DNA from 2 places in the Shewanella sp. 10N.286.51.B8 genome. Region 1 is predicted to be linked to the other one. Evidence: predicted binding sites of a transcription regulator. Region 1 holds the regulator's gene; the other holds the start of a gene.
What was found. The regulator sigma-54, encoded in region 1, starts transcription at its own class of promoters, with help from an activator protein. The targets are predictions, from matches to a motif close to GTTGGCACGNNNNTNGNNT.
Positions count from the first base shown of each region.

Region 2: the regulator sigma-54 is predicted to act here: its motif matches at 2,753-2,771, upstream of AB4160_RS13975 (HAD-IIB family hydrolase).

Region 1 covers NZ_JBFRKG010000008.1:37,415-42,886, forward strand. Annotated here, with positions in the region: gene lptC (LPS export ABC transporter periplasmic protein LptC) at 1-400, shown strand, start outside; gene lptA (lipopolysaccharide transport periplasmic protein LptA) at 387-1,097, shown strand; gene lptB (LPS export ABC transporter ATP-binding protein) at 1,097-1,828, shown strand; gene AB4160_RS04185 (RNA polymerase factor sigma-54) at 1,963-3,447, shown strand; gene hpf (ribosome hibernation promoting factor) at 3,471-3,758, shown strand; gene ptsN (PTS IIA-like nitrogen regulatory protein PtsN) at 3,761-4,204, shown strand; gene rapZ (RNase adapter RapZ) at 4,201-5,049, shown strand; gene AB4160_RS04205 (HPr family phosphocarrier protein) at 5,075-5,347, shown strand.
Region 2 covers NZ_JBFRKG010000035.1:82,081-87,552, reverse strand. Annotated here, with positions in the region: gene AB4160_RS13985 (hypothetical protein) at 1-304, shown strand, start outside; gene AB4160_RS13980 (diguanylate cyclase) at 688-2,523, shown strand; gene AB4160_RS13975 (HAD-IIB family hydrolase) at 2,820-3,671, shown strand; gene AB4160_RS13970 (glycosyl transferase) at 3,673-4,893, shown strand; gene AB4160_RS13965 (sugar phosphorylase) at 4,956-5,472, shown strand, end outside.

The sequences.
Region 1 (5,472 bases):
GCAAGGTTTAGTGCAAAGCCGAGTCTCAGCGAAATACATGGAGCACTTTCAGCAAAGTAATGAAACCATGTTTACTGAGCCTGTCTACCTTATTTATCCTGAAAATGGTGAAGCCGAATGGCAATTAAGCGCAGATTTAGGCAAGCTGAATAATGAAACAGGCAAAGTAGTTTTAGAAAATAATGTTATTATTGATGCAATAAACATCGACGAGCCATTACAATCTTTGACAACCACCATGTTGGCACTCGATATGAACACCATGATTTTGACCTCAGATAGACAAATTTTTGTTACTGGGTCAGATTTTAATATACAAGGTTTAGGCCTGTATGCTGATTTAAATGCTCAAGAACTTGAACTTTTAAGTCAAGTAGAAGGAACGTATGAAGCAAAGTAAACTTTTGATTGCCTCACTACTCAGTGTAGTCAGTATTGCCAGCGCCTATGCAAAAGAAGGCGATTTACAGCAAGAGCTTAAAGTCGCAGCTGTGAGCCAAAAAGCTGACATAAAAAACAATCAGGTCATCTTCTATGGCCCAGTTAATGTGACTCAAGGGTCGATTAACATTAATGCCGACGAATTACGCGCATTTGGCACCGAAAGCGGCACCCAAAAAACCATGGTTGCCACAGGTAACCCTGCGACATTTTCCCAAGAGTTAGATGATGGCCGTATTGGTACTGCCAGTGCCGATGAAATTAAATATGAGCTTGCCACTAGCATTTTAACCTTAACGGGTAATGCTAAATTGGACCAAGCGGGTAGCCAGGTTACTGGTAACCTAATTAGCTACAACATTGAAAAGCAGCAGTTAATTGCTGAAAGCACCGGTACTGGTGAAGATCGGGTTATCACTATTTTTCAACCAGAAAGTCACCCAGACTTGATTGATTCTGAAAAGAAAAAAGATGAGCAACCACATTTACCAGACAGCGCTAAACCCGGTGATGACACGCCACCAGCTATAATTGAAAACAACAATTTATCTGCTGTAGAGGCTGTGAACTCAACTGAAACACCCGAAGTAACTGAATCACTTAACGCTGAGGCGCAGGCGACATTGTCAGCCCCAGCAGCTGAGCAAAATGACTAATGACCCAAATTACGTTAACCGCTGAAAATCTCGCTAAGAGTTATAAAAGTCGCCAGGTAGTAAAAGATGTCAGCCTGACGGTAAAAACCGGCCAAATTGTTGGCTTACTTGGCCCTAATGGTGCGGGTAAAACCACCACCTTTTATATGGTCGTAGGCCTAGTCAAAAGTGATAAGGGCCGCATTCTGATCGATGAAGATGATTTAACCGCAGATCCAATGCATTTGCGCGCCCGAAAAGGCATTGGCTACTTACCTCAAGAAGCCAGTATTTTTCGTAAGCTCACAGTACACGATAATATAATGGCAGTGCTTCAAACTCGCAAAAGCTTATCAAATGAGCAGCGCATTGAAGAACTGGAACATTTATTAGAAGAATTTAACATAACTCATATCCGTGATAGCCAAGGTATGGCGTTATCGGGAGGCGAGCGTCGCCGAGTTGAAATTGCACGCGCATTAGCGGCAAATCCTAAGTTTATTTTATTAGATGAACCTTTTGCAGGGGTAGATCCTATCTCAGTAATCGACATCAAGAAAATTATTCAACAACTTAAAAGCCGTGGTTTAGGGGTGCTAATTACCGACCATAATGTCCGTGAAACACTTGATGTGTGTGAGCGAGCATATATTGTGAGTCACGGAAACTTGATTGCTGAAGGAACACCTGCTGAGATCTTAGTCAATCAGCAAGTTAGGTCGGTATACTTAGGTGAACAATTCAAGCTATAGTTAGCACTATTCAGTTTTTAGTATGGCATTCGCGGCCAACAACAAACCTTAATCTAGTCTATTTTTCTAGGATCATAAACTAGCGCCCACACTGTTCGTCGCGATGATGTAATTCAATTAGGGACAAGCGGTACATGAAAGCCTCACTCCAACTCAAAATGGGTCAACACTTAACCATGACCCCACAGTTGCAACAAGCGATTCGCTTATTGCAACTTTCCTCATTGGAGCTACAGCAAGAAATTCAACAAGCACTTGATTCAAACCCGCTATTAGAGCTTGAAGACGAATTCACTAAAGCCAAAGAGCCCGTAAAAGAAAACGCCCTGCAAACTGACACCGATTTTAGTGATAATAGCCAAGTCACCATAGAAAAAGACACCTCAACGGTTGATACCACTGAATCGCTCACTAAAGATTCTATGCCTGAAGAACTCCCTATGGATACCACATGGGATGAGGTGTATACCGCCTCGCCTACTTCTGGCTCTGGCGCAGTATCGAGCGGTAATGATATGCCGTTTCAAGGCGAAACCAGTGAAGGCTTGTATGAGCATCTTGAATGGCAAAAAAACCTCACTCCCTTTTCTGAAAATGACTTAGTGATTGCAACCGCCATTATTGATGCCATTGATGAGCGCGGTTACCTCACCCAGAGCGTTGAAGACATTTTGCAATCCTTAGGCACTGACGATATCGAACTCGATGAAGTTGAAGCTGTACTTAAACGGGTACAACACTTCGATCCCGTCGGCATTGCAGCGCGAGATTTAAGTGAGTGTCTATTAATTCAATTAGGCCAATACCCTAATGAAATTCCTTGCATAGATAATGTTAAGTTACTGATTAAAGATCATCTTGATTTAATCGCCGGTCGTGACTTTAGGTTACTGATGCGTAAAACCAAGCTTAAAGAAGATGATTTACGTGAAGCCATTGAATTTATTCAAACGCTCAATCCACGTCCAGGCTTGCAAATTACCCCCATTAAAGATGAGTACGTCATTCCTGATGTTACTGTACTTAAAAAGAATGGTCGCTGGGTGGTCGAGCTAAATCCCGATAACATGCCTAAAATTGGCGTTAACCAGCAATATGCAGCTATGGCCAAAGGCGGTTCAAGCCAAGCTGACAGCCAATTTATTCGTGGTCATTTACAAGAAGCTAAATGGTTTATCAAAAGCATCGATAGCCGTAATGAAACCTTACTAAAAGTGGCTAACTGTATCGTACAATTTCAGCAAGGTTTCTTTGAGTTCGGTGAAGAAGCCATGAAGCCGATGGTGCTCAATGATATTGCTGAAGCGGTTGAAATGCACGAGTCGACCATTTCACGGGTCACGACCCAAAAATACATGCATACCCCCCGTGGACTTTTTGAACTAAAATATTTTTTCTCAAGCCATGTAAGTACCGATGATGGTGGAGAATGCTCTTCTACAGCAATTCGCGCATTTATTAAAAAGCTCGTAGCTGCAGAAAACCCGAAAAAGCCTCTTAGTGATAGTAAAATGGCGACACTATTGGCTGAACAAGGGATTAACGTTGCTCGACGTACGATAGCCAAATATCGAGAGGCAATGCTCATCCCTCCCTCAAACCAACGCAAAAGCTTATAACTTTTGTTATTGGAGGATGACCTATGCAAATTAACCTGACTGGAAACCATATTGAAATAACTCAATCTTTACGGGAATACGTGCAAACAAAATTTTCAAAGCTTGAACGACACTTCGAACAGATCAATAATGTTCACGTTGTGCTCGATGTTCAAAAGCTACAACAGATTGCCGAAGCCAAACTGCACCTAAAAGGCGGTGAAGTGTTTGCTGTATCGCGTAACGCTGATATGTATGTGGCAATAGACGCCCTGATAGATAAGCTAGACCGTCAGGTAATTAAACATAAAGAGAAACTCACTAAGCATTAACGATGGAACTTCGTACCATCCTGCAGCCGGCGTGCACTACCTGTGCCACTCCGGGCAGTAAGAAAAAGGTACTGGAATTAATCAGCAATTTAATGGCTGCCCAGTACCCAACCCTTTCTTCACAGGCTATTTTTGAAAGTCTAATAGCGCGTGAAAAAATGGGCAGTACAGGTATAGGAAATGGCATAGCAATTCCACATGGGCGCTTAGATAATATCGAAGAACCCATTGCTATTTTAATCAAATGCGAAGAGCCAATCGCCTTTGATGCCATAGACAAGCAACCTGTAGATATTTTATTTGCGCTTCTTGTACCTGCAGATCAGTGCCAGCAACACCTAAGCACATTATCTAGCATGGCAGAGAAACTCAGTGATAAATTGATACTTAAACGACTTCGAAAGAGTCATGACGCTACAGAACTTTATCAGGTTATTACTGCATGAAACTTGTCATCGTATCGGGACGTTCAGGTTCAGGAAAATCAGTCGCACTGAGAGTGCTTGAAGATTTAGGTTATTACTGTGTTGATAACCTGCCACTGCCACTGATTGGCAGCCTGCTTGAACAGCTTAAAGATAGTAACGAGCTTGTCGCCATTAGCGTCGATGTGCGTAATATCGAAGAGCAAGGCAAAGTACTCAAAGAGCAAATTGCTTTACTGTCTGACGATACCAGCATTACCAGTTTCTTTTTAAACGCCAACGATAAAGTGTTACTGAAGCGTTTTAGTGAGACCCGCCGATTACACCCACTGTCTAAGAATCAAATTTCGTTACAAGAAGCCATTAAGCTTGAGGGGCGGTTACTCGAACCCATAGCCAAAATGGTTGATCACTATATCGACACCTCGCAAACTAATATCTACGAATTGAGCGATCATGTTCGGCAAATCTTGCTAGGCAGTGTTGATAAAGAATTAGTGGTACATTTTGAGTCATTTGGCTTTAAGCATGGCATGCCGGCTGAAGCAGACTTTATGTTTGATGTGCGCTTTTTACCGAATCCGCACTGGGAGCTTGAGTTAAGGCCCTACACAGGCCTAGATGCGCCCGTGCAAGAGTTCTTAGAGCGACAGCCTTTGGTGAATAAGTTTATCTGGCAAATTGAAAACCTTTTTGACACTTGGATGCCACATTTAGAGCGTAATAACCGCAGCTACCTGACCATTGCCATTGGTTGTACCGGCGGTCAGCACCGTTCGGTTTATATTGCCGATCAGCTCGCTAAACGTTTCAACAACTCTAAGCACAAAGTCAGCGCCCGCCATAGAGAGCTTGGCATTGAATAAGCTAACCACAACGCCAGCCAAAACGGTGGCCTATTCAAAGCAAATTACCATCAGTAACAAGCTAGGCTTGCATGCGCGAGCGGCGACTAAATTGGCAATTTTAGCTACCGAGTTTGACGCAACTATCACCCTTATCCAAGGTGAGAAACAAGCCAGTGCTGCCAGCGTATTGGGGTTATTAATGTTAGAAAGTGGCATTGGTAAAATCATTACTGTTGAAGCTCAAGGCCGTGATGCAGAAAAAGCCCTTGAGGCCGTATGCAAGTTAATCAACGATAAATTTGACGAAGAAAGCTAACCGCCTGCGCCCAGTAACATCTCCAAGGAAACACAGCGACTCACCTTTACCATTATTTTATTAGCTATACTCAACACACCACCAAGCAGTATTAGCGTGTTTATGAATTGCGCATCAAGCCATCA
Region 2 (5,472 bases), on a different contig from region 1:
GGCGATTCAAATTCGGGAGCATTTATTACAAGGTCGGCAGCAATTCGCCTTAGTAAGGCAAGCCTCTGATGGCATCGAGCCCTACCAGTTTTATGTGCAGCAAAAGCAAACGGTTACACTTGCACCTTGGGGGGAGTTAACCTTGATCCCCGTGGAGCAAACTGGCGATGAAGATGTCACCTACTATTTTGCGGCAGATATGGATTATCAACTGATTAAAGCGCGCTATCACGGCATTATCCTCAAAGGGTTAATTGAACTCGACAGCTACTCTTCATCGTGCGAACCAAGCTCTGTTAAATAACGCCAATTTACAGCATTAAAATCGTTATTTTTGACTATTTTTATGGCAAAAAATAATTTGTGATGGCTGTTATCGGCCTCACAAAACGATTCTCGCAAACTCAGATAATTCATCTCAAGCATTAGCCAATGCTAAGTAAACCCAGACTCTATTCATCGTTAACTCTTGCTGTTATGCCTAGTGCATTTTTTAAGGGCTTATCGGGTTTAAGTTACTTGTGTATCAGTTCTGTTAGTCTATTTGTATCAATTTGTAGGTGGTTGTGAGTTTTGTTGCGAAGCCATTCCATATTACGCCTAAGTCGATATACTACAAAAGTGCTATTTAGCTAACGAAAAATGGATTGTTTGTAGATGAGAAGATTTATCCCATGGCTGTGCAGTATGCTTTTTTTAGCAAGCTTGAGTGCTGTTGCCAATGATGCTTTCCTCAAATTAGAACAATCAATTAAAGGGCTTTCTGCTGCAGAATCGATTGCGTTATTAGACCAATTTGATCTTACAGGCAGCAACTTTGATGCTGAATCTCAAGCAAAGTATTATTTTGTTTATGGCCAGCAGTACGAAAAAACTCGCCAGTTGGAATTAGCTATAGCCAGTTATGATAAGGGTATCGCGCTGGTTAGCTCTTTGGCGGTGACTGATATCTTAATTGATAGCTACTTAGAGCGCTCCTTTGCTAAATATCTCCAAACTAACGATCCTGCGGTTTACTGTGAAGATAGAACACTCGCGCTCCATTATGCTCGTCAGCATAACAACTCAGAATTACTCGCTAAGACATTAACTCAAAATGCTTTTTGTTATACAGAGCCTACTACGGTTCAACAGGGCATTGATTTATTAAGCGAAGCGCTGACAGTCGTTGATAAAAGTAGTGCGCTAAACTTAAACCGTAAAGCTTTGATTTATAATGCGACAGGTAATCTTTATCGGCGTGTGGGATTACATCAACAAGGGTATGAAAACTTTGAAAAAGCCTACCTGACTTGGCAGCGTATTAATGACAAAGAAGACATGTTCAATATGCAACACAATATGCTTAGCGAGGCATTAAAGCTAGGGGATTGGGATAAAGCTCAGAAAAGCCTGACGGTGCAGTTCACTTTGGCCAATGAAGCTAAAGATTACAAAGATTTATTATTTTTCGCGCATCTAAATAGCGGCCGCGTGGCGCTAAGAATGAATGATTTTCCCCTTGCTATTGAGCATTTAGAAAAAGCGGTTGCATTACACCACACTTCCAAAGAAAGTTATTTTAAAACCAGCAATTACTTATATCTGGCGTTAGCTTATTTAAGAATTGGTGATGCAGTAAAAGCGGCTGAAATGGCGCGCGCATTCAAACAAGATAAACACTTTAGTCAAAACCAGCAAAGCATGATTTTACAGGCCGATGCCATAATTGCGATGGATGAGGCTAAGCCCATTGAGGCCGTTAATACGCTGCTTGATGTCATTGATTTAGAAAGGGAGGCGCACCAAAGCGTCATTAGCAACCAAGTTATCATTTCTGCGCTTGGTCATAATGACCAATTGGTCAATTTTGAAAATCAATTACTGGCGAATAGGCTTGCTATTAATGAATTAAACTTGGTAGCAGTTGAAGATAAAGAGCGTATTTATCAGCTTAATCTGATGCTACTTTTTGTTTCTGCTGTGGTGTTATTAACCTTGATTATTTTCCTATTGCTCTCGCGGCGATCGTTAAAATTTCGTGCAGAAATTGACTTTCTTACCGGGCTTTATAATCGTGGCCAAACCTTTACCCAAGGTCAGAGCCTCGTTGAAAAAGCGGCAAAAAAACAGCAACCTTTGGCAGTGATCCTGTTTGATATTGATAACTTCAAAACCATTAATGACACTTATGGGCATCATGTGGGCGATCTTGCGCTAAAATCGCTGTCAAAAAGAGCAAAAGCCTTATTAAAAAACAGTGACTTGATAGGTAGGATCGGCGGTGAAGAGTTTTTGATAGTGTTACCCAATACTAATATGGATCAAGCCTTTGCGATATCAGAGCGTTTGCGTCACGGCATAGCATCTCGAGCGTTTCACTTTGACGATATTAGTCTTGATTTAACGGTGAGCATGGGAGTGGTAAATAATATTGATAGCACTAAGTCATTATTTGATTTAGCAAAAATAGCAGATGAAGCACTGTACCGAGCTAAATATGCAGGTAAAAATAAAGTGCACCTTGCTGCTGAGTGCGCATAACCCTTACCAAAAACAGCTTGGCTAATGCAGTCCTATTAGCAAGTGTAATTAGCTAACCTTTAACGCTCTCTTTGCACCGTAATGGTGCAAAGTTTGTTTCAAAATCCTGCATTTATGATCCATTTCTGTGTTTTTTTTAATGTGTTCTTTCCCTTCGGATAAATTATTTAATCAATAAATTCAGTGTCTAATGTTTGGTTTCTAACCATTTTAGTGCAAAGCGCCAAAAGCTGGCATGTAACCTGAAACATTTTTAGGCAGTTGAATAATTGTTTAGGTAATGGAAGGGAATAAATATGACCACAAGACCGCTAATATTTACAGACATGGACGGTACTTTACTTGATCACTTTGATTACAGTTTCTCCAGCGCAATAGCGGTAATTGAAGGATTAAATGAAAAGCAAATTCCTATTATCCCTAATACCAGTAAAACGTTTGCCGAAATGGAAAAGTTTCAGCAAACCATTGGTTTTAACTCACCGTTTATTTCAGAAAATGGCGCAGTGATCTACATTCCCATTGGTTACTTTGACACTCAGCCTCAAGACACCTTTACCCAAGGGTATTATTGGGTAAAAGAATTTTGTGAGCCAAGAAGCCATTGGTTAACCTTACTGGAAACCGAGGCCAAAGCATTTACAGAAGATTACCTTGGTTTTTCATCTCTGACAGCCGAAGAGCTTTGTGAGCTAACGGATTTAACCCCAGAAAAAGCCACACTGGCCTTGGTAAGGCATTACTCTGAGCCGTTATTGTGGACCGGTGATGACACTCGAAAGCAAGCCTTTATGGCCCATATGAATAGCCTAGGCGTGAATATGCTCCAAGGCGGGCGTTTCTTACATGTTGGCGGCCATACAGATAAAGGCCGCGCCATGGACTGGTTAGCCCAGCAATATGCCAATGCTTATCAAACCAGCGTGCAAACCATTGCCCTCGGTGACAGTGGTAACGACAGCGCCATGCTAGAGGCGGCTGATATTGCCATTCAAATTAAATCTCCCACTCATACTTTTCCAAAAATCGATACCACATCAACACCGATTCAAAGTAGCCAATACGGCCCTAAAGGCTGGGCAGAATGCCTAGAAGCTTTGTTTTTAAACCCAAATTCTTCAACATCATTGAAGCTTGAGGAGGCATAACATGGCTGATTTTTACCAAAATGGCATAGTGACTACCCTACATAATCTGACCCAGCGTACCCATGAAGAGATGGAGCAGGACTTACTTAAATTTGCTAAAACGCGGCCGTTAGGGCTGATTTTACCTTCGCTGTATTCAGAGCTAGAGGGTGAAGCCTTACCTGCAATTATTAGTAAATTAAAAGACGTGCCTTACTTAAATGAAATTGTGATTGGGCTTGATAGGGCCGATAAAGAGCAATATAAACAGGCGCTGGGTTTTTTTAATCAGCTGCCACAACACCATAGAGTACTTTGGAATGACGGCCCCAGACTGCAAGCCCTTGATGCTAAATTAAGTGAGTTGGGCCTTGCGCCGAAAGAGCTCGGTAAAGGCCGTAACGTTTGGTACTGCATGGGTTATATTTTGGCGTCCGGCAAAACGGAATCAGTGGCACTGCATGATTGCGATATTGTCACCTATGAAAAATCCCTGCTGGCAAGATTGTTATATCCGGTGGCCAATCCACAGTTTAATTACGAGTTCAGTAAAGGTTTTTATGCCCGCATGTCCAACGGCAAAATTAATGGCCGCGTGTCTCGACTATTGGTCACGCCATTGATTAAAGCCTTACAAAGAGTGGTGGGTCATAATGATTATTTAGAATATATGGACAGCTTTCGTTATCCATTAGCCGGTGAGTTTTCATTTAGACGTGATGTGTTAAACGATTTACGTATTCCCAGTGATTGGGGCTTAGAGATTGGGGTGCTGAGTGAGATGCATCGTAACTATGCTCATAACCGTATTTGTCAGGTGGACATTGCGGATAATTACGATCACAAACATCAGGATTTATCCCTAGATAATGCGGAAGCGGGCTTATCAAAAATGTCGATTGATATCACCAAGGCGTTTTATCGTAAATTGGCTACCCAAGGGGAAACCTTTAGTACCGAAGCCTTTAGAACCCTAAAAGCGACCTATTATCGTATCGCCCTCGATTATGTGGAAACTTACCATAATGATGCGCTTATGAATGGGCTCACCACCGATATCCATACTGAAGAAAAAGCCGTAGAAATGTTTGCCCAAAATATTGTGACCGCTGGGCAGCGTTTTCTTGATAACCCAATGGAAACCCCTTTTATGCCAACATGGAGCCGGGTGATCAGCGCTATGCCTGATGTGCTTGAGCAGCTCAAAGAAGCGGTAGAGGCTGATAATGCAGAGTTTATGTAATTATGAGTGAGATTTTAGGATACCCGCGAGCAGGGCAAGCTCGCAGGTTTGAAGAGGTCAAAATGGCAGACATTAATGCACTTAAGCAAAAGCTAATTCAGCAGTTAGGTTGTATTTATCAAGATATCACACTAGATGTGTCAGTGGATGATCTTGCTGAGCAATTGATTAACACCATGAATATTAGTGTCGATTGTGATGAGCCACATCCCTATGCCAATCATTGGTCGCAGCACGATGTCATCATGATCACCTATGGTGATAGCATTATTCAAGAGGGGCAAAAGCCGTTATCCATTCTTGCAGAATTTATGGATAACTACCTTGAGTGCATCAATGGGGTGCATATCTTGCCATTCTTTCCTTATAGTTCGGATGATGGCTTTGCTGTAATTGATTACTCAAGTGTCAATGATGCCTTAGGTGATTGGTCGGATATTGAGTTAATTGCCAACAAACGCAGATTAATGTCTGATTTAGTGATTAATCACTGCTCTAGCCGTAGCGCGTGGTTTCAAAACTTCATTAAAGGTGAGGGCCTAGGTCATGATTACTTTTTTACCGCTAAGCCTGAGGATG